Regions from separate parts of the Pseudomonas sp. L5B5 genome, predicted to be linked through region 2. Evidence: riboswitches for the same ligand, from Rfam matches in the RefSeq annotation. Region 2 holds a riboswitch; each other region holds the start of a gene.
What was found. A riboswitch is a leader RNA that binds a small molecule or an ion and turns the genes downstream of it on or off. The one in region 2 is predicted to bind cobalamin.
Positions count from the first base shown of each region.

Region 1: another riboswitch for cobalamin. It lies ahead of cobO (cob(I)yrinic acid a,c-diamide adenosyltransferase); the one in region 2 lies ahead of LGQ10_RS00100 (CbtB domain-containing protein).
Region 3: another riboswitch for cobalamin. It lies ahead of LGQ10_RS06760 (TonB-dependent receptor plug domain-containing protein); the one in region 2 lies ahead of LGQ10_RS00100 (CbtB domain-containing protein).

Region 1 is NZ_CP084742.1:6,010,832-6,018,144, forward strand. It holds gene LGQ10_RS27725 (PQQ-dependent sugar dehydrogenase) at 1-310, opposite strand, end outside; gene LGQ10_RS27730 (hypothetical protein) at 379-960, opposite strand; cobalamin riboswitch at 1,129-1,362, shown strand; gene cobO (cob(I)yrinic acid a,c-diamide adenosyltransferase) at 1,442-2,053, shown strand; gene LGQ10_RS27740 (cobyrinate a,c-diamide synthase) at 2,064-3,392, shown strand; gene bluB (5,6-dimethylbenzimidazole synthase) at 3,385-4,035, shown strand; gene cbiB (adenosylcobinamide-phosphate synthase CbiB) at 4,032-4,940, shown strand; gene cobD (threonine-phosphate decarboxylase CobD) at 4,933-5,925, shown strand; gene LGQ10_RS27760 (cobyric acid synthase) at 5,922-7,313, shown strand, end outside.
Region 2 is NZ_CP084742.1:22,853-30,165, reverse strand. It holds gene cobN (cobaltochelatase subunit CobN) at 1-749, opposite strand, end outside; gene cobW (cobalamin biosynthesis protein CobW) at 753-1,823, opposite strand; cobalamin riboswitch at 1,919-2,129, opposite strand; cobalamin riboswitch at 2,214-2,434, shown strand; gene LGQ10_RS00100 (CbtB domain-containing protein) at 2,531-2,719, shown strand; gene LGQ10_RS00095 (CbtA family protein) at 2,730-3,434, shown strand; gene LGQ10_RS00090 (cobalamin biosynthesis protein) at 3,431-3,844, shown strand; gene cobM (precorrin-4 C(11)-methyltransferase) at 3,926-4,672, shown strand; gene nfuA (Fe-S biogenesis protein NfuA) at 4,760-5,344, opposite strand; gene LGQ10_RS00075 (fatty acid cis/trans isomerase) at 5,484-7,313, opposite strand, start outside.
Region 3 is NZ_CP084742.1:1,505,488-1,512,800, reverse strand. It holds gene LGQ10_RS06760 (TonB-dependent receptor plug domain-containing protein) at 1-1,687, opposite strand, end outside; cobalamin riboswitch at 1,840-2,042, opposite strand; gene LGQ10_RS06755 (arginine N-succinyltransferase) at 2,261-3,328, opposite strand; gene LGQ10_RS06750 (arginine N-succinyltransferase) at 3,378-4,394, opposite strand; gene LGQ10_RS06745 (APC family permease) at 4,563-5,912, opposite strand; gene LGQ10_RS06740 (N-formylglutamate amidohydrolase) at 6,095-6,847, opposite strand; gene LGQ10_RS06735 (glutamine synthetase family protein) at 6,831-7,313, opposite strand, start outside.

The DNA.
Region 1 (7,313 bases), 820 kb from region 2:
CGTCCGGTTTGGGCGGGGCATTGGTTTCCGCCACCAGGATGTCCCCGTTAGGCAGTACATAGAGCCAGCGCGGATGGTCGAGATCCTCGGCGAAGGCATTGACCTGGGTTCCGCTGGCCGCCAGTGGTTTTGCTCCCTGGGGCCAGCCGACGGCCGGGGCGATGTTCAGCGTGGGGATCAGCGTGGGATTGGGTTCCGGCAGCTTGGGGTTCGGGCCGGTTCCATCCGCGACCTGCAGGCTGGAGGTTTCGCCGCAGGCAGCGAGGCTGGCGGCGATGGCAAGGAGCAAGGTGTGTCGAAGCGTGAGCATGCTGATATCCCTATGAGTGCGCGAACGTTCAATCATAGAGAAGCATCGTCGGGCAGGGTTCCCTTCTTTCAGCGGGCTTCCTTGAACAGCACCGCGATCCCGGGGTGATAGCAGCCAGCTTCGTTGTGCAGCTTGCGATAGGCATAGGGGAAGTACCATGCCACGGCGCAGCAGTGCTCTTTCTGCAAATCGTCGAGCAGGTCTTGCAGCTCTTCGGGGGTGGCGCTGTGTTGAAGCTTGTGTGGCGCGACGAACAGGCAGCCGAGCTTGAGGTCGCTGGCATAGCTGATCCTCTTCGCTTCGCTGGCGATGTCTGCCAGGGGCTGGGCCAGGTTCAGGTTGTTGACCCGTGGCCAGCGCTGGGTGGCCTGGATGTAGGCGCGTTCTTCCTTGGTTGCCAGGTACAGGTCGGTGCGGGCATTGCGCGCGCCTTCCTCGAGCTGCTTTTTGCTGGGGCTGTGCTCCAGGCTCACCATCTCGGCCATCCAGGCTGCCGCGGAGAGCAGGCCCAGGTTGGCTTGTTCATCGAACCAGTAGGGGGTTTCGTTATCGCCGCGAACCGCGTTGTAGCGGTCAATGCAATCGAACCAGCGTTCCAGCATCGGACGCAGGAATTCCAGCTTTGGATTGCTGATGATCATGCCTTGCATCGAACTCACCCCTTATTGTTGTGCGGAGGGGCGTCGGCCCCGAAAGTGGCTATTTGATATCATTGCTTCCAGTGTGGCACAAGATTGGCGTCAGTTTGTTGATGCAGTGCAGTTTTCCGTCGGATGCGATGGACAGCTTCAATTGACGCTCTACCCCCAACCCTCTAACCTTCGCGACTTGTTTCAGGTGCTCTGTGGTCTTGGCCGACAGGGTGAAACAGGGAAGCCGGTCAGGGCCGTTCCAGTGATGGGGCTGGCGACGATTCCGGCGCTGCCCCCGCAACGGTAGGTGAGTCAAGGCTGTGCAGGTGCCACTGTGTCGAAGACGACATGGGAAGGCGCGCAGTTCGGCAGCGATGCCGCTCACGAGCCCGGAGACCGGCCTGATCCATCCAACGGCATCACGGTGGGCGATGCCAGGCTTAAGCCATTTGTTTCCATTTCTGCCCCCGTTCCCCAAGCCCCAACGGAGAACTGCTCAATGAGTGAATCCCTCGAGCGTGACGAGCGTCATTTGGCGCGCATGCTGCGCAAAAAAGCACTGATCGACGAGCGCATCGCCAACTCGCCCAACGAGTGCGGGCTGCTGCTGGTACTGACGGGCAATGGCAAGGGCAAGAGCAGCTCGGCTTTCGGCATGCTGGCCCGATCCATGGGGCATGGCATGCGCTGTGGCGTTGTGCAGTTCATCAAGGGCCGCGAAAGCACCGGTGAAGAGCTGTTTTTCCGGCGTTTCCCCGAGCAGGTGAGCTTTCATGTGATGGGCGAGGGTTTCACCTGGGAGACCCAGGATCGCCAGCGAGACATTGCCGCTGCCGAAGCCGCCTGGGCAGTGTCCCGGGAGTTGCTGAGCAATCCCGATGTCGGCCTGGTGGTACTCGATGAGCTGAACATTGCCCTCAAGCACGGTTACCTGGACCTGGATCAGGTATTGGGCGACCTGCAGGCCCGTCCGCCGATGCAGCACGTGGTGGTGACCGGGCGGGGGGCCAAGCCGCAAATGATCGAGCTGGCCGATACCGTGACCGAGATGGGCATGCTCAAGCATGCCTTCCAAGCGGGTATCAAGGCGCAGAAGGGCATCGAGCTGTGAGCGTGAATCCATGACTGATGTTCGTCATTGCCCGGCGGTATTGATCGCCGCACCGGCATCCGGCCAGGGCAAGACCACCGTGACCGCCGCCCTCGCGCGCCTGCACCGCAACCAGGGGCGCAAGGTGCGAGTCTTCAAGTGCGGTCCGGACTTTCTCGACCCGATGATTCTCGAGCGTGCCAGCGGTGCCCCGGTGTACCAGCTGGACCTGTGGATGGTGGGTGAGCAGGAGAGTCGCCGCCTGCTGTGGGAGGCGGCCGGGGAGGCCGACCTGATCCTGATCGAAGGCGTCATGGGGCTGTTCGACGGCACCCCGTCCAGCGCTGACCTGGCGCGGCATTTCGGCGTGCCGGTACTGGGGGTGATCGATGGCACTGCCATGGCCCAGACCTTCGGCGCCCTGGCCCTTGGCCTGGCGCGTTACCAGCCGGACCTGCCGTTTGCCGGGGTGCTGGCCAATCGGGTGGGTACTGTGCGTCATGCGCAGTTGCTCGAAGGCAGCCTGACCGAGGGACTGCGCTGGTATGGCGCGTTGTCCCGGGAAACTGGCATCGAACTGCCCAGTCGCCACCTGGGTCTGGTGCAGGCCAACGAACTCAATGACCTGGACCTGCGCCTGGACGCTGCTGCCCAAGCCCTGGCCAGCAGTTGCCAGGTAGCGTTGCCACCGGCCGTGGGGTTTGCCGCGCCGGCCCCGCAGGTGTGTGAGCCATTGCTGGAGGGGGTGCGGATCGCCGTGGCGCAGGACGAAGCGTTTGCTTTCACCTATGGCGCCAGCCTGGATCTGCTGCGGGCCATGGGCGCGCAGTTGCACTTTTTCTCGCCGATTCATGATCGTGAATTGCCGGCGGCCGACAGCCTGTACCTGCCCGGCGGTTACCCGGAGCTGCACCATCAGGCGCTGGCGCAGAACACCGGCATGCTGGATGCCATTCGTGCTCACCATGCCGCCGGCAAGCCGTTGCTTGCTGAATGTGGCGGGATGCTTTACCTGCTCGATGCCCTGACCGACGTCGAAGGCCTGCGTGCCGAACTGCTGGGGCTGTTGCCCGGCGAGGCCGTGATGCAGAAACGTCTGGCAGCTCTGGCCCTGCAAGCGGTGGACCTGCCGGAAGGCAGCCTGCGCGGGCATACCTACCATCACTCCCTGACCAGTACGACGCTCGAGCCCATCGCTCGGGGCGTGAGCCCCAACGGTGGGCGTGGCGCCGAGGCGGTGTATCGCGATGGGCGGATGACCGCCTCCTATGTGCACTTCTATTTCCCGTCCAATCCGTTGGCGGTGGCGGCGTTGTTCGCGCCGCAGCATATGGTTGGCGAGGGCCAGGCGAGTGAGTGAGCTGGCTTTTTCCGCACCCGAGCGCGAGGCGGTCTACCGCGCCATCGCCGAACGCCGTGACATGCGCCATTTCGCCGGCGGCAACGTTGCCCCCGAGGTGCTGCAGCGTCTGCTGGAGGCTGCGCACCAGGCGCCCAGTGTCGGGCTGATGCAGCCCTGGCGCTTCATCCGCATCAGTGATCGAGCGCTGCGCGAAAGTATTCGGCAACTGGTAGAGCAGGAGCGAGTGCGTACTGCCGAGGCCCTCGGGGAGCGTTCCGACGAGTTCATGAAACTCAAGGTCGAGGGCATCAACGATTGTGCCGAGCTTCTGGTGGCCGCCTTGATGGATGGCCGCGAGCGGCATGTTTTTGGCCGCCGCACGCTCCCGGAAATGGACCTGGCGTCGATGTCCTGCGCAATCCAGAACCTGTGGCTGGCGGCGCGCAGCGAAGGCCTGGGCATGGGCTGGGTCTCGTTGTTCGAGCCCCAGGCCCTGGCTGCACTGCTGGGTTTGCCCGAGGGAGCCAAGCCCTTGGCGGTGTTGTGCCTGGGGCCGGTTGCCGAATTTTACCCGGCGCCGATGCTGGCGCTGGAAGGTTGGGCCCAGCCCCGACCATTGAGTGAGTTGCTGTATGAGAATTACTGGGGAGTGAGTCGATGAGCGTGGCGTTGCTGAGTGTCGCCGGGGTGGCGCTGGATGCGCTGCTGGGCGAGCCCAAGCGCTGGCATCCACTGGTGGCGTTCGGGCGACTGGCGGACCGCATCGAGCAGCGCTTCAATGCCGCGGGGCGAGGGTGGCGCAGCCATGGTGTCACTGCCTGGGTACTGGCGGTGCTACCTCTGACCCTGGTGGCCACGGCCTTGTCCTGGCTGCCCTACATTGGCTGGCTGGTGGAGATCCTGGCGTTGTACTGCGCCTTGGGGCTGCGCAGCCTCGGCGAGCATGTCGAACCGGTGGCCCAGGCCCTGCGAAGCGATGATCTGGACGAGGCGCGACGCCGCGTGGGGTTCCTGGTGAGTCGCCAGACCAGCGAGCTGGACGCCACCGCCGTAGCGCGAGCGGCCACCGAGTCGGTACTGGAGAACGGCAGCGACGCGGTGTTTGCGGCCCTGTTCTGGTTTGCCGTGGCGGGCGCGCCGGGGGTGGTGCTCTATCGTCTGAGCAACACCCTGGATGCGATGTGGGGTTATCGCAACGAGCGCTTCGAGCGCTTCGGCTGGGCCGCCGCGCGGATCGACGATCTGCTCAACTATATTCCGGCGCGCCTGGTGGCCCTGACCTATGCCTTGCTGGGCAAGACCCGATTGGCATTCAAGTGCTGGTATCGCCAGGGACCGACCTGGGACAGTCCCAACGCCGGCCCGGTGATGGCGGCCGGGGCGGGAGCCCTGGGGGTCGAACTGGGAGGCGCGGCGGTCTATCACGGCGAGCTGCATCAGCGTCCGCAATTGGGTGAGGGGGAGCCGGCCAGTGCCGCGTCCATCGATCACGGCTGGCAGTTGGTGCAGCGGGGAGTATGGCTGTGGCTGCTGATTCTTTGCCTGGGGGCTGAATTCTATGCTTGAGCATGGTGGGCGGTTGCGCAGGGCGGCCCGGGAGCACGGCATTGCCGAGGAGGCCTGGCTGGACCTGTCCAGTGGGCTGGCCCCCTGGCCCTTTCCTATCCCGCAGATTCCGCAGCGTGCCTGGGCCCGCCTGCCGGAAACCGATGACGGCCTGGAACAGGCGGCCTGTACTTATTACGGGGCCGATGAAGTATTGCCGGTGGCCGGTTCCCAGGCCGCGATCCAGCTGTTGCCGCGCTTGCGGCGCACCGGCAAGGTCGGCGTGCTGTCGCCCTGTTACGCCGAGCATGCCGAAGCCTGGCGTCGCAGTGGTTATCGGGTGCGCGAGGTCTTGGAGCAGGAAGTGGACTTCTTTCTCGATAGCCTCGATGTGCTGGTGGTGGTCAACCCCAACAATCCCACGGGCCTGAGCCTGACCCCCGAGCGCCTGCTGGAGTGGCATGGACGGCTGGCCCAGCGTGGCGGCTGGCTGGTGGTGGATGAAGCCTTCATGGACAACACCCCGGAACTGAGCCTGGCGCGGCATGCCCACCAGGTGGGGCTGATCGTCCTGCGCTCCTTCGGCAAGTTCTTTGGGCTGGCTGGCGTGCGCCTGGGGTTTGTCCTGGCCGAACGCCGGCTGCTGCGACTGCTGGCCGAACAGGTCGGGCCCTGGGCCGTCAGCGGCCCGACCCGGGTCCTGGGACAGGCCTGCCTGCAGGATGTCGAAGGCCATGCTCGCCAGCGCGAGCGCAGCGAGGTGGCCAGCCAGCGACTGGTGCAGGTCCTGGAGCGCCATGGCTTCAAGCCCCAGGGTGGCTGCGCCCTGTTCCAGTGGCTGATCACCGGCGAGGCCGAGCGGTTGCATCACTTCATGGCACGGCGCGGCATCCTCCTGCGCCTGTTCGCCCACAACAGCAGCCTGCGTTTCGGCCTGCCTGCCGATGAGGCCGACTGGGCTCGCCTCGAGCAGGCCCTGCAAGCCTATCGCAAGGATTACCCATGACCACGCTGATGGTGCAAGGCACGACTTCAGATGCCGGCAAGAGCACCCTGGTGACTGCACTGTGCCGCTGGCTGTTGCGCCAGGGTGTCGGCGTGGTGCCTTTCAAACCGCAGAACATGGCCCTCAACAGTGCGGTGACCGCCGATGGCGGCGAGATCGGTCGGGCCCAGGCGGTCCAGGCCCAGGCCGCCAAGCTGGCACCTCATACCGACATGAATCCGGTGCTGCTCAAGCCCAACAGCGACACCGGCTCTCAGGTGATCATCCATGGCCGGGCCGTGACCACCATGAATGCCGTGGCCTATCACGACTACAAGGCCATTGCCATGCAGGCAGTTCTGGCCTCTCACCAGCGCCTGCGCGAGGCCTACCAGGTGGTGATGGTGGAGGGCGCCGGTTCGCCGGCCGAGATCAACCTGCGTGCCGGGGATATCGCCAACATGGGGTTTGCCGAGGCAGTGGACTGTCCGGTACTGCTGATCGCCGATATCAACCGTGGTGGGGTTTTCGCCCACCTGGTAGGCACCCTGGAACTGCTTTCGCCCAGCGAGCAGGCGCGGGTCAAGGGCTTCATCATCAATCGCTTCCGCGGTGATATCGCCCTGCTGCAACCGGGCCTGGATTGGCTGGAGCAGCGCACCGGCAAACCGGTGCTCGGTGTGTTGCCCTATGTCATGGACCTGCATCTGGAGGCCGAGGACGGTATCGACTCGCGCCAGGCCGGCAAAGTCGAGCAGGTGCTCAAGGTGGTGGTGCCGGTGCTGCCGCGTATCAGCAACCACACGGATTTCGATCCGCTGCGCCTGCATCCCCAGGTGGACCTGCAGTTCATTGGTCCCGGGCAGGCGATTCCCGCTGCCGACCTGATCATTCTTCCCGGTTCGAAAAGCGTGCGTGGCGACCTGGCCTACCTGCGGGCCAATGGCTGGGAGAGCGCCATCGCCCGACACCTGCGTTATGGCGGCAAACTCCTGGGGATCTGCGGGGGCTTGCAAATGCTCGGCGAACAACTGCACGACCCCCTGGGCCTGGAAGGGGTCGCCGGCTCCAGTCCGGGCCTGGGCCTGCTGGCTTTCGATACCGTGCTCGAGGCGGAAAAACAGCTGCGCAACGTCAGTGGCCGCCTGACCCTGGAAGACGCCGAGGTCAGCGGTTACGAGATCCACGCCGGAGTCAGTCGTGGCCCGGCCCTGCAGCGGGCAGCGGCGTGCCTGGATGATGGCCGCAGCGACGGCGCGCGCAGCGCTGACGGGCAGATCATCGCCACTTACCTGCACGGCCTGTTCGAGACGCCGGCCGCCTGTGGGGCGCTGTTGCGCTGGGCTGGCCTGGAGGAGGTGCAGGTGGTGGATTACCACGCCTTGCGCGAGCGCGATATCGAGCGCCTG
Region 2 (7,313 bases):
ACCTGCGCCAGGCAGTCGGGTTCCTTGAGGCTGGCCACGGCGATCGGCAAGGGGTTGAGGCCCGCAGCCTGCAGCCGCTGGCAGAACAGGTCGATGAACGCCGTATTGGCCGCCTGCAAGTGCGAGCGGTAGAACAGCAGGCCCGCCACCGCCTGACCGGGCTGCCAGTCGGTTTGCCAGTCGGCCAGGCAGGCCTGGCTCTTGTGCGGATGATAGAGCGCCGTGCGCGCCAGGGCCTGCGGCTCGTTCCAGGGGTAATCGCGCCCCAGCAGGCCGCTGGCCAGGCAATGGTAGAAATTCAATGCATTGTCACGCCCGCCCTGGCGCAGGAACTGCCAGAGGCGATCGCGCTCGACCACCGATACCGTGCTCAGGCCACTGAGCTCCGGGTCCGGACGGTCGTCCCCAGGCACCAGGATCAGCTGCACCCCGCGCTGGGACAATTCCACTAGCCGCTCGACGCCATAACGCCAGTAGGCGATGCCGCCGTGCAGGGAAATCAGGATGACCTTGGCGTGCTGCAGCACCTGGTCCACATACAGGTCCACCGAGGCGTGGTTCTGCACCTGCATCGGGTTGGCCAGGCGCAAGCTGGGGTAGTCCGCGGGCAGTTGCTCCGCGGCCTCGGCCAGCAGCGCCAGGCTGGAGTCGCCGCTGCACAGGATCACCAGCTCGGCGGGGGTTTGTCCAAGGTCGGCAATGTTGTCATCCGACACGAATCCGCCGGGCTGGGTCCTGAGCAGGTGCACGGGTCAGGCGCCGAGGGCGGCGCGCAGTTGCGCTTCCAGCAGGGCCGCATCCAGCTCCTGGCCGATCAGTACCAGGCGCGTGGCCCGGGCTTCATCAGCGCTCCACTTGCGGTCGAAATGCTTGTCGAAACGGGTGCCTACGCCCTGGATCAGCAGGCGCATCGGCTTGCCGGGAATTGCCGCGAAACCCTTGACCCGCAGGATGCCGTGCTTGACCACCAGTTGGGTCAGGGCATCGAGCAGCAGGCTCTCGTCGGCCTCGGGCAACTCGATGGAGATCGAGTCGAAGGCGTCGTGGTCATGGTCGTCGTGATCGTCATCGCCGTCGTGGTGATGGTCGTGGTGGCTGTGGCGGCCGTCGATGTGTTCCTCGGAACCGGCACCCAGGCCCAGCAGCACGTCCAGCGGCAGGCGACCGCTGCTGGCTTCGATGACCTTGACCGCCGGCGGCAGCTCCTCGGCCACTTCCAGGCGGACCTTGGCCAGGTCTTCGGGGCTGATCAGGTCGGTCTTGTTGAGGATCACCAGGTCGGCGCTGGACAGCTGGTCGGCGAACAGTTCGTGCAGGGGCGATTCGTGGTCGAGGTTGGGGTCGAGCTTGCGCTGGGCATCCACCTGGTCCGGGAAGGCGGCGAAGGTGCCAGCGGCGACGGCCGGGCTGTCGACCACGGTGATCACCGCGTCGACGGTGCAGGCGCTGCGGATCTCCGGCCACTGGAAGGCTTGCACCAGAGGCTTGGGCAAGGCCAGGCCGCTGGTTTCGATGAGGATATGGTCCAGGTCGCCACGGCGCGCCACCAGCTCGCGCATCACCGGGAAGAACTCTTCCTGCACGGTGCAGCACAGGCAACCGTTGGCCAGCTCGTAGACTCGGCCGCTGGCCTCTTCCTCGGTGCAGCCGATGGAGCACTGCTTGAGGATCTCGCCGTCGATGCCCAGTTCGCCGAATTCATTGACGATCACCGCGATACGACGCCCCTGGGCGTTGTCCAGCATGTGCCGCAGCAATGTGGTCTTGCCCGAGCCCAGGAAGCCGGTGACGATGGTGACGGGAAGTTTGGCCAGTGTTTTCATCGGATGCCCTTTGGCGAAGGTGGCGGGCATGCGGGACGACAAGCACGGCACAGGGCTCGTACTGATTTCGCCACCGGATCACCCCGCCCGGTTGTAGTGAGAATCTGGGTCGAGGCAGGTCTCCTGGCTGGGGGCTTGTCAGTCATGGACTGACATTTCCTGTGCCTTCCCACCGGCGTCGTGGACGCCAGGCAGTGGCCTTGCAGGAATGAAACCCTCCACAGTTGCGGGGGCAGCCGCGGCTTCTACCGCGTTCCCGTCTTAGCTTCGACCACTGGCCGAAGAACCTCGAAGGCGCAAGGCTACGCAGAGCGTACAGGGCGGTCAATGCGCATGTGTGGCCAAGGCCACGCCAGCCGGCAATTGACGACGCTCCCCTGCCCATGATTTGCTACACAACTTGTTACGGGTGCCCTTCACAGGGTGAAACGGGAAACCGGTGAATCACGCGCTTGCCAGCCGTGACCAGTCCGGTGCTGCCCCCGCAACGGTAAGCGAGCGAAGTGTCAGATCCACTGTGCCCCTGGGCATGGGAAGGTGACACTTGCCGGCACGGCCCAAAGGCCGGCCCCTCGCAAGCCCGGAGACCGGCCCGCAATACACGAATGACAAACCCGCGGTGGGCGGGCGCTGTTGCAAACCCTGCGTGGCTGTCACGCGGGGTTTTCTTGCGCCGCTTCCCGCTGACAAACCCAAGGGGACGCGCCATGTCGACCATCAGCAGCACCAGCCATTCCGCCAGCAGCACCACCACCCTGAGCCAACGCCTGGTGGCCGCCATCGGTGCCTCGATCCTCGGCGCCTGCCTGGTGTACTTCGCCGGTTTCTCGCACATCGAGGCCGTGCACAACGCGGCCCACGATACCCGCCACAGCGCCGCCTTCCCTTGCCACTGAGGCCTGCCCGATGATCAAGCGTATTGCGCAAACCGCAGGGTTCACCGGACTGCTGGCCGCCTTGCTGCTGACCCTGCTGCAGAGCTTCTGGGTCGCCCCGTTGATTCTCCAGGCGGAAACCTACGAGAAAGCCCCGGCCACCGAGGAAGTCCATGAACACGCTCCGGGCGCCATGGCGGGCCACGTCCATGACGAAGAGGCCTGGGAGCCGGAAGACGGTTGGCAGCGAGTGCTGTCCACCACGGGCGGCAACCTGGTGGTCGCCGTCGGTTTCGCCCTGATGCTGGCCGGCCTCTACACCCTGCGCGCCCCAAGCCGCACCTCCCAGGGCCTGCTCTGGGGCCTGGCCGGCTACGCGACCTTCTGCCTGGCCCCCACCCTGGGCTTGCCGCCTGAACTGCCCGGCACTGCCGCCGCCGACCTGGCCCAACGCCAGATCTGGTGGGTAGGCGCCGCAGCCTCCACCGCCACGGGCATTGCCTTGATCGTGTTCGCCGGCAATTGGCTGCTCAAATTGCTGGGCGCCGCCATTATCGCCGTGCCCCACGTGCTCGGCGCACCGCAGCCGGAAGTGCACTCGATGTTGGCTCCGGAGGCACTGGAGGCACAGTTCAAGATCGCTTCGCAGTTGACCAATGCCGCCTTCTGGCTGGCCCTGGGTCTGATCAGCGCCTGGCTGTTCCGGCGCAAGGGCGAGGACGGCCATCAGGCATGACATCCAGGGGCGTAGCGCCGGCCCTGGTGGTCGGCCTGGGCTGCCGCAAGGGCTGCCCGGCCAGCACCCTGCGCGCCCTGCTGGACCAGGTATTGCGAGAAAATGGCCTGGCCCTGCAGCAAGTGCAGGCCCTGGCCAGCATCGACCTGAAGCAGGATGAACCGGGCCTGCTGGCCTTGGCACAACAGCTGTCGCTGCGGTTGACTTGTTTCAGCAGCGCCCAGCTGGCCCCCTACAGCCCGCGCCTGAGCCACAGGTCCCAGGTTGCCTTCGAGCGCACCGGCTGCTATGGCGTCGCTGAAAGCGCCGCCCTGGCCATGGCCGAAACCCTGCAAGGGGAGCCGGCACGACTCCTGGTCCCCCGGCAAAAGCACCCCCAGGCGACCCTGGCATTGGCCGTTTGCCCGTAGAATCCCGATAATCCCCGCCTTCGATCATGAGCATTCTTCATCTGAAGCCCTGCTCCGGCCCCTTTTTCACAGGACACAGCCATGACTGTCTACTTCATCGGCGCCGGCCCCGGCGATCCCGAACTGATCACCGTCAAGGGCCAACGCCTGATCCACCGCTGTCCGGTAATCATCTACGCCGGTTCCCTGGTCCCCCAGGCGGTGCTAGACGGGCACAGTGCGGTGCGGGTGATCAACAGCGCCGAACTGCACCTGGAGCAGATCATCGAAGTTATGCGCCAAGCCCACGCCCAGGGCCAGGATGTGGCCCGGGTGCATTCCGGCGACCCGAGCCTGTATGGCGCCATCGGTGAACAGATCCGCTGCCTGCGGGAGCTGGGCATTGCTTTCGAGATCGTTCCCGGGGTTACTGCCACCGCCGCCTGCGCCGCCTTGCTGGGGGCCGAACTGACCCTGCCGGATGTTTCCCAGAGCGTGATCCTCACCCGTTACGCGGACAAGACGAGCATGCCTGCCGGGGAAGAATTCGCCAGCCTGGCAGCCCATGGCGCGACCATGGCCATCCATCTGGGCGTCAACCATCTGGAACGCATCGTCGCCGAACTCCTGCCCCATTACGGCATCGACTGCCCGATCGCCGTGGTGCACCGGGCCACCTGGCCGGACCAGGACTGGGTCGTGGGCACCTTGGCGGACATCCAGGCAAAGGTCGCGGCCAAGGGCTTTCGGCGCACCGCGCTGATCCTGGTGGGCCGGGTACTGGCCACCGATGCGTTCAGCGAATCATCGCTGTACCGCGCCGGGCACGCGCACCTCTATCGCCCCTGACCCACTTGCTCAGCCCCAGGGGCCTTGCTCCAGGCATAAAAAAACGGCGCTCACGGGGCGCCGTTTTTTTGGGTCGCAGCGAACGCCTTAGTAGTAGGCGTTTTCTTTCTGCGTATGGTCAGTGACGTCGCGCACGCCCTTGAGTTCGGGGATACGCTCGAGCAGGGTGCGCTCGATGCCTTCCTTCAAGGTCACGTCGGCCTGCCCGCAACCCTGGCAGCCGCCACCGAACTGCAGGACGGCGATGCCGTCCTCGACCACTTCGATCAGGCTGACCTGGCCGCCGTGGCTGGCCAGTCCCGGGTTGATCTCGGTTTGCAGGTAGTAGTTGATGCGCTCGTTGATCGGGCTGTCGGCATTGACCATCGGCACCTTGGCATTGGGCGCCTTGATGGTCAGCTGGCCGCCCATGCGATCGGTGGCGTAGTCGACGACCGCGTCATCGAGGAAACCTTCGCTGAAGGCGTCGATGTAGGCGGTGAAACTCTTGAGACCCAGGGCCTTGTCCTCGGGCTTTTCTTCGCCCGGCTTGCAATAGGCGATGCAAGTCTCGGCGTACTGGGTCCCTGGCTGGGTAATGAAGATGCGGATGCCAATCCCCGGGGTGTTCTGCTTGGAAAGCAGATCAGCCAGATAATCGTGGGCGGCGTCGGTAATGGTTATGGCGCTCATGGTGGTTCCTCGCAGACGTGGGCGCAGTTTACGCCAATCGACGTCGCTGAAAAAGTCCTAGTATTTTTGTCGGGATAGACCTTGGTATGAAGCGCCCCCCGGGATACCTGGGCATCCCGGGGGGCACGACAGCTCTACCTCAGAGGTTTTCGTAGCGATTCATGTCCATGACCCCGGCCTCCACCGGGTCGGTTTCCTTCAAGTAGCGAGTCTGGTCGTGGAAGTACTGCCAGAACTGCGGATGGCTGCGCCGGATGCCCCAACGCTCGACGACCTTTTCAAATCCTGCGGCATCCCGCGCCTCCTGCATGGCCGCGACGAATTCCGGCACCTGCTCGGCCGGGACGTCGAACATGAAGTTCGGATAGCTGCCGAGAATGCCCGGGAAGATGGTCAGGGTGTCCAGGCCCGGCTGGTAGCGCAACGACTCGCCCAGCATGAAGGCCACGTTACTGTGGGCACGGTTGCGCAGCACGCTGTAGAACTCGCGCTTGCCCCCCGGCGTCTGGACCCTCAGCAAGGTGGCTTCGGGCATTTGCTCGATGACCTTCAGCCCCGCCGCCGGACGCGACGCCAAACGGCTCAGGGCCTGCTCGGCGTCCTGCAATGCCGGGTCGATGTTGGGGCGCGAGCAATAGGCGCTGTCGCATCGGTTGATCGGGTCCGGCTTGGCATTGAGCTCGCCATAACGGGCCAGAAGCTGGTTGGCGAAATCCTTCTTCGGGTCCTTGGCGTCCAGCCTCAGGGCGCTGCGCTTGCTGTCGTCGATGGACTCGTAATCCAGCCACATCTTGAACTTGCCGCTGTTCTGGTACCAATCATCGAGAAAGTCCTCGCGGGTGCCGGCGGGCATCAGGCGCAGGAAGTTCTGCTCGGCGCCGTTGCGAATCAGGTCGAAGTACAAGCGGGTCTGGGCCTGGTGCGAGACGTTGCCGAACACGTCGAAGTTCACCGCCAGCTGGTAATAGGTGCGCTCCAGCAATGGATAGTCGAACAGCCACATCGTCTGCGGAATCTCGCCGATCAGGCCCTTGGTCACCGAGGCACTGTCGAAGTGGCGGAAGATGCTCAGCAGCGCGTTGTCATTGCCGGCCCACAGGGTCGACCAGCTCGGCGCCGGCGAATCGGCATAGGAGTCACGGCGCAGGGCCTCGTACTCATTGCGCTTGTCCCGGTAGGACAGCCACAGGCTGAGCACGCTGCCAACGTCGTCGTTCTGCCCGGGCATCGCCAGCAGCGGTGTGGCCTGGCCGCGATAAGCCGGATCGGTGATGTACAGGTCATGTTCCGGGGCCTGGAACAAGGCCCAGAAGTTGTCGCGGATCACATCGGTGGCAATCTGCCCGCGGCACACCGGCCCGCGGATGAAGGTACGTACGAAGTATTCGGCGTTATCCAGCATGAACTGGTAGCGGGCCTTGGCCGGAATCGCCTCGAAGGTCTCGAACGGGTTGGCCCGGCGCCCCGGCCCATAGCCCGGCAACGCATTGACCTGCCAATCGCCGCTGTAGAACAGGGTCTTGACCCGGGCCATCTTCGCCGCGCCCAGCGGGTAGGTGATGTGGGTCTTGTGCACGATCACCCCTTGCACCGGCCAGAGGCGGTAGTACACCTGGGTGCCGGGGTCGTCATTGGGGCGCCGGGTATTGATCAGGTCGATGGGCTGGCCGCTGGGGGTACGCGAACGCACCCACTGGAAGAAATGCCCCGGCTCGCCGCCTTCGAAGTAGATGTGGGCCAGAAACCAGTGTTCGTAGAGCCAGCGCGCCACCAGGCTTTCCCTGGCGCCCGGGGCATTGAGCAGGTTTTCCCACTGGACTACCTGCAGGCTTTCCCTGGCACTGGGGGTCAGGCCCTGTTCATCGATCGGCGCGCCGGAGGCCAGCCAGCGCTGCAGCGTCTGGTATTGCTGGTCGGTCAGGCCGGTCACGGCCAGGGGCATGCCTTCCCTGGGATGGCTGCTGGCGTA
Region 3 (7,313 bases), 1.5 Mb from region 2:
TCGCGCCGCCCACGCCCCACATCCGGTCCTGCGATTCGAAGCCCAGGCGCGAGCGGGCGAAGAACCCGGGGATATTGCTCAGGGTCACGTTGCGTGATTCGACCAGGTTGCGGGTCATGTCGGCGGACAGGTTCCATTGCGGGCTGAATTGCCAGCGCCCGTCCACCTCGATGCCCCGGACCCTGACCTGGCTGTCACCGTTGACGAAGTGGATGCCGTCCAGGGCAATCAGGTCGTCGATCTTGCGCCGGTAGGCGGTGACGCTGGCATTGAACTCACCGGCCAGCAGGCTGCCCTTGTAGTCCAGGCCCAGCTCGGCATTGACGCTCTTTTCCGGCTTGAGGTTGCGGTTGCCTTTTTCATAGGGCTCGTTGGCGAACAGCTGCTCGGCGTTGGGCAGCTTGAAGGCATTGCCGTACTGGCCGCGCAGTTGCCAGTTGGGCGTGAGGTCGTACAGCGAGGTGAGCATGCCCACCGTGGCGCTCTCGCCACCGCTCATTTTTTCGTGGCGCACGCCGATGCTCGGGTGCCAGTCCGGCAGGGTATCGAACACCGGGCGCAACTGGGTGTACAGGGCGTTGGCCTGGGCCTTGCTGTTGTCGATCTTGAGTACGTCGTCCTGGCCCTTGAACCACTGGTTGTCGGTGCCGAATACCAGCACATGGCCGCCGTCCAGTTCGGCCTTGCCTTCGGCCTGCACGCCCCAGTCGGTGAAGCCCCAGTAGTCGTTGTGGTTGATGATCTTGGTGCCGCCATCATCGCTGTTGTTGATACGGGTGTAGCGCGTATCCCAGTCGTTGACATGGCCCTTGACGAAGTAGCTGAAACGCTCGCCCAGGCGTTGCTCGAAGGTGGCGGTGGCGATCTGCTGGACCCGGTCGTTGGTGGTCTTCTTGTTGTTCGCGGCGCGGGCGAAATCCAGGTTGGCGTCGGTGTACTGGTAGAACAGTTCCAGGCGCGAATCGTCGCCAAAACCCTGGATCGCCTTGGCGCCGAAGGTGGTCACCTCATAGGAGCGCTTCTTGTCCCGGGTGCTGGCGTTGTAGGCGCTGTTGCGAAACGGCTGGTAGCCGTCGGAGACGTTGTGGCTGACATAGGCCAGCAGGCCGAGGTCGCCCAGGCCGTTGCTGACGATGCGTTCCACCCGGGCATCGCCGCTCTTGCCCATGAAACTGTCCAGGCCCAGGTTGACTTCGCCGGAGGCGTCGCGGGTCTGTGGGCTGCGGGTGACGATGTTGATCACCCCGGACACCGCCTGGGTGCCGAACAGCAGGCTCTGGCCGCCCTTGAGCACTTCGATGCGCTCGATGGCGTTGGCTGGCAGGGTATCCAGGTACAGGCCGCCGTACAGGCGGTTGTTCAGGCGCACGCCATCGAGCAGGATCAGCGTGTCGTCGTTGCGTCCGCCCAGCAGCGAATAGGTGCCGTAGTCGAAGGGGCCGTTCTTGGGCGCTACATAGAGGCCCGGCACGTACATCTGCAGCACCCGGGTGATGTCGCTGCTGGGACCGGCACGCTCGATCTGCTGGCGATCGATGACGTCTACCTTGCTGCCGTACTTGGCCATCTCGGCCACGGTAGTGGATTCCACCGACGGGGCAGACACGAACTGCTGGTCCAGCTTCAGGGATGTATCGTCGGCCAGCAGCCAGGGGCTGAACAGGCAGCCGAGCAGGGCGCCGCCCATGGAACGGCGCGGAGCACGCCAGTCGCGCGCAAGGGAAGTGTCTGTTGTTTTCATTGTTGGTCTTCTCGAAAGTGTCTTCGGGAAGCACGCAGGGAGAAGGTGGCAGGCACGCGCACGCGCCCACACCGGCCCATGCCCGCCCACCGCAGGATTGCCAAACAGATACTTCAGGCCGGTCTCCGGGCTTGCGAGGCTGGCTGCATTCGCCTTCCCATACCTTGGGTACAGTGGCGTGTTGAATGCAGCACTCGCTTACCGTTGCGGGGGCAGCACCGGACTTGCCTCTGGGGGCGCACCGGTTTCCCGTTTCACCTCACGCACGGCGGCGTGAGGCACCTGAAACAGGGCGGCATCTGAACACTCGTCCTACCGTTCGTCAATCCTGTGGCCGCCATGATTGCGCCCGCTGCGCAGCCATACCGTTATCGCCGAGCCCAGCGCAGCTCGTGTAGCCGCTGCTGAGCCTGCGAAGCTGCGCCAAGGCCCGCAGGGCCTTCATTGTGGAATTCGCAAGGTTTGCGCCCGCTGCGCGGTCGTACGCAGCCTGCGGCAGCGGCTACACGAAGCAGAGCTTCACGGGACGGTGGCGGGGGAGGTGCGTACCGGGGGCTGGTCGCTGGCACTCGAAGGGCAGGCCAGCAGCGGCACTGCGCGAACCGAATCACCGGGTTGCAGTTGCAGGCGCTTGGTGGTCTGGCGGTCCACCAGCAGGCAGCCGGCTACCAGGCGCCCCGGCGCAGCGGTGATGCGACAGCTTTCCAGGCGCCGGTTGTGGATCAGCCACATCGGCGCCTGCTGGTCAGGATTGCCCACCAGCAGCGGCAACACCTGGCTTTCGCGCACGCTGCGGATCTTCGTCACCTCGGCCTCGATCAGCGGGCCGCCGTCGAAGACGTCGATGCAGCCCTGGTGACTGAAACCTTCGTCGCGCAAGATGCCCACCGCCTGGTCGGTGCTGGCATGGGCCTGGCCGATGGAGGCCTGGGCCTGGGTGCTGAGCAGGCAGGTGTAAAGCGGTTGGCGCGGCATCAGTTCGGCGATGAAGGACTTGCTGCCCTGACTGGACAGGCGGTTGGCCTGCTGGAAATCCATCTTGAAGAAGTGCCGACCCAGGCTGTCCCAGAATGGCGAGCAGCCCTGGCTGTCGACCTGGCCACGCAACTCGGCCACCAGCTTGTCGCCGAACAGCGTGGGGTATTCGGCGACGAACAGCAGGCGGGCGGTGGACAACAGACGGCCGGTGTGGCCCTGGCGCAGGTCATGGCGCAGGAACAGCGAGCACAGCTGGGATTGTCCAGTCATGTCGTTGCACAGGAACAGGGTCGGGACCTGTTTCTCGATGCCCAGCCCGGGTGCGCTGCCACGGGTGACGCCGAGCCGATAGTTGTAGCAGGGCTCGCGCAGGCCGATGGCGCCGCTCAGGCCGCAGATACCGGTCACTTGCTGGTCGTCATCTTCGAGCACGAACAGGTAATCGGCGTCGGCGCGCTCCACCTGGCCGGCAAAGGCCCGCTGGGCCCAGCGCACCCGGTGGTCCAGGCGCTCGGGGTCGGTGCTGAGGTTATCCAGCTCGCGCTGGCAGCCTCCCAGCAGGCGCAGCACCGCCGGCAGGTCGGTGACGCGGATCGGACGCACGATCATGCTCTGGCTCCTGGCAGCGGGCTGGTTGTGGGGAGGTAGGGACGCAGGGTCATAACGCAATGCTCCGCACCGGGTCGCCGGGTTCCAGCTGCAAGGCCTGGAGCATTGCCTGGTCCAGGCCCGTGAAGTCGCCGGGAGCCTCGTCGAGCAGGGCGACGATGGCGCGAAAGCCTTGCAGCCGATCGTTGCTCAGCAGCCATGGACGGCCCTGGCCACTCTGCGCAGCGAGGTAGCTGGTGGCGATCCGGCTCTGGATGATCGAGCGCAGTTCATGGTTGCGCCCCTGCAGGGTCGGGCCGGCGTCGAACAGGTCGACGTACTGGGTGGGGGAAAAACCTTCGTCCACCAGGATGTCGCAGGCCTCCTTGGCATCGGGATGGATGCGGCCGATGCAGTCCTGGGCCGGTTGCGCGAGCATCGGGATGTAGATCGGGTACTGGGGCATCAATTCGACGAGAAAACCTCGGCCCTGCAGGGCACACAGCCGTTCGGCCTCGACATAGGGCAGGTCGAAGAAGTGCTGGCCCACCGCTTCCCAGAACGGCGAGTGGCCACTGGCGGTGCTGTAGCCGACGATCTCGCTGATGCAGCTGTCGGCGAAACGCAGGGGGTGGGCGGCGATGAACAGCAAGCGTGCCCGGGAGGTCAGTTGTGCCAGGGGCGTGCCGGCCAGCGCGGCATCCATGTGGAAGCTGCGCAGCAGGGTTTGCTCGCTCAGGTCATGGCACAGGGACAGGGTCGGCACCCCGTGCTGGATGTCCAGCTCGCGGGAGCTGCTGATGAACGGGCGGTTGCGCAGGTTGTAGAACGGTTCGGGGAAGCCGGCCGTGGCCAGGATGTCCGAACAGCCGTGCAAGCAACCGCTGTCGGGGTCTTCGAGGACAAAAAAGTAGTTTTCCGGGCCCTGGCTAGCTTCGGTCTTGGCGAAGGACGCCAGGGAATCGAGGATCTTTTCCCGCAGGCAGTCTTCGTCGTCCACCAGCGAAGTCACGCCCAGCAGTCGTTCGCGGGCCAGGCGCCGCAGTTGGGGCAGATCGGATAACGCCACGGGACGCAAGGCCAGCATGGGTGTACTCCTGTATCAAGGGCCGCCAGCCCGAGGGCAGGGCGGCCAGACATCACTGTCGATTTCCACGCATCTACAAGGCCGCGACATCCGGCGGCCCGTTTCCTGGCTGCTCTTGGTGGCAGTGCCCAGAAGGCGCGGCGCCCCACAGGGGCTGCGCCGCTTTCACTATTGCTTGAGCGGATCCGGCAGGGCGGCACCGTTGCCCAGCCGATTGAGCACAAACAGGTATACCAATCCTGCGACCACCCAGATGGCGCCAAGTTTCTGCGCGTCCACCCCCATGTTGTACATGATGGCGCAGACGATCACGAAACCGACAAGCGGGCAGACCAGGTGACGCAGGACCTGGCCGGACTTCTGCCGGCGCCAGTAGAAATTGATCACGGTGATGTGCAGCAGCATGAAGCCGCTCAGGGCACCGAAGTTGACCAGGGAAGTCAGGGTGTCCACCGAGTTGATGAACAGGTAGCAGATCACCAGCGACAGCACCGCCACCAGGTAGATGCTGATGTGCGGGGTATTGTGCTTGGGATGAACCTTGGCCAGCACCTTGGGCAACTTGCCATCGCGGGCCATGCCGAACAGCAGGCGCGACACCGCGGCCTGCGAAGTGATGGCCACCGCCACGCCCCAGGCCAGCGCCGTGGCCACCCCGGTGAGGGTCGCCAGCCAGCTGCCGGCGGCCAGTTCGGCGATCTCGTAGAAGGCGGTGTCGGCGGACTTGAAGCCCATGCCGGCGGCCAGGTCGGTGGCGATCCAGGTTTGCACGACGAAGATCGCGCCCATCACCACCAGGGTGATCAGCGCGGCACGCCCGACGCTGCGGCCCGGGTCGCCCTTGACCTCCTCGGCCAGGGTCGAGATCGCATCGAAACCCAGGAACGACAGCACGGCGATGGACACGCCCTGCATCAGCATGCCGAAGTGGAAATTGTCCGGGCTGTACAACGGCGCCAGGGTCAGCTGGCCGTGGCCGGCGCCGCCGTGCAGGGCGTTCCAGGCGTAGAACAGGAAGATCCCCAGGACCACCAGTTGCGCCAGCAGGAACAGGATGTTCATCCTCGCCGTGAAGGTGATGCCCCGCAGGTTGACGAAGGTGGCGCTGACCAGGAATGCCAGGATGAAACCGACCTTGGGTATCTCCGGGTACAGGTGGTTGAGCGCCATGGCCGCGTAGACGTAGAGCAGCGGGGGGATCAGCAGGTAGTCCAGGAGCATCAGCCAGCCGGCGAGGAAGCCGACATGGGGGTTGAGCCCGCGCTGGGCGTAGGAGTAGACCGAGCCGGCGATGGGAAAGGCGCGAGCCATGGCGCCGTAGCTCAGGGCCGTGAAGAGCATGGCCACCATGCCGATGATGTAGGCCAGGGGCACCATGCCCGGTGCTTCCTGGTTGACGTAGCCGTAGACCCCGAACGGGGCGATGGGGATCATGAAAATCATCCCGTAGACCACCAGGTCACGCAGGTTCAGCCCGCGCTTGAGTTCCTGTTTGTAGCCGAATTCTTCAATCTCCATGAAGCAGTTCTCCTTGTAGCCAATAGGGGGGCAGCGCTCGCGCCAGGGGTCGTCATTGACTCCCTGGTGTGCGGGCCTGTGTTCGAACCTGGCAGGGTCAAAGACACACCACGGCGGTTTTTCTGATTGTTGTCGTACCGGTCCTGCAAACAGCGGTTTATCCAGCGAATCTTCCTTGCCGACTACAGCAATGGCGCCAGGCAGTCGCTCCAGTGCTGCACGGCCTGCGGGGTGCGCAGCAGGTCATTGCGCACCTCGATCAACACCGACTCCAGGCCCCGTGCATCGCCGTGCACCGGTACCGTCATATCGCTCAACGGATCGATTTCATAAGGCTGGTTGCCAGCCACTTTCATCGGCAGGGCCCACAACCCCTCCAGTACCCGGGCGGCGTAGGCGGTGGCGCTGCCGTAGAGCACGCCGATTTCCAGATCGCGCGGCTGGCCGTAGTACACCGGGGTGAAGCTGTGGATGCCCACCACGCGCACTTCACGGCCCTGGGCCAGGCGCCGGTCGATGATGCGTTGCAGGCGCTGGTGAAACGGGGTGAACAGCTGCTGGCGGCGATACTCGCGGGTCGCTTCGTCCAGGTGCTGGTTGCCCGGCACCTGGTAGATCTCGCTCTGCAGCGGGATGCTGTCGGGGGCATGCCGCGGACGGTTGAGGTCGATCAGCAGGCGCGAGTAGTTGGCTGCAATCAAGGTTGCGCCCAGGGCCTGGGACAGGCTCTGGGCCAGCTCCAGGGCGCCTGGGTCCCAGGCGATATGCTCGAGGGCCGCCACCGGGCTCAGGCCCAGGTCGTTCAGGGCCGGTGGAATGTAGTGGCTGGCGTGCTCGCAGACCAGGATCAGCGGATGCTCGGAGTCTTCCCGGAACAGGCGATAGGCCGGCTCGGTGTAGAGCCCCAGCTCGGCGGATTCAGTACAGGTGTCCATAGTGCTCACAGAGTTGGGCAGGGTTCAGGTGCTCGGTCAGGGACACTTCCTTTTGCTTGACGGCGAAATAGGTATCCAGCAGCGGTTGCGGCAGCAGCTGCCGCAGCTCGCGGTTGTCACGCAGGCATTCCAGGGCCTGGGGCAGGTTGCCGGGCAGCGGCACGATGCCGCTGGCCAGGCGCTGTTCGGCGCTCAGGTCGTCGGGGACCTTGTCGGTCACCGCATTGAGCGCCAGCTGTTGCTCGATGCCCAGCCGCCCGGCCATCAGCACTACGGCCATGGCCAGGTGCGGCGAGGCGGTGGCGTCCAGGGCGCGGAACTCCAGGTTGTACTGGGGAGCCGCCGCCTTGCCGCCGATGGTCACGGTGGGGCAGATGCGCAGCGAGGCTTCGCGGTTACGCAGGCCCAGGCAGGCGTAGGAGGCGCTCCAGTGGTGGGGCTGCAGGCGTGCATAGGAAATCGGGGT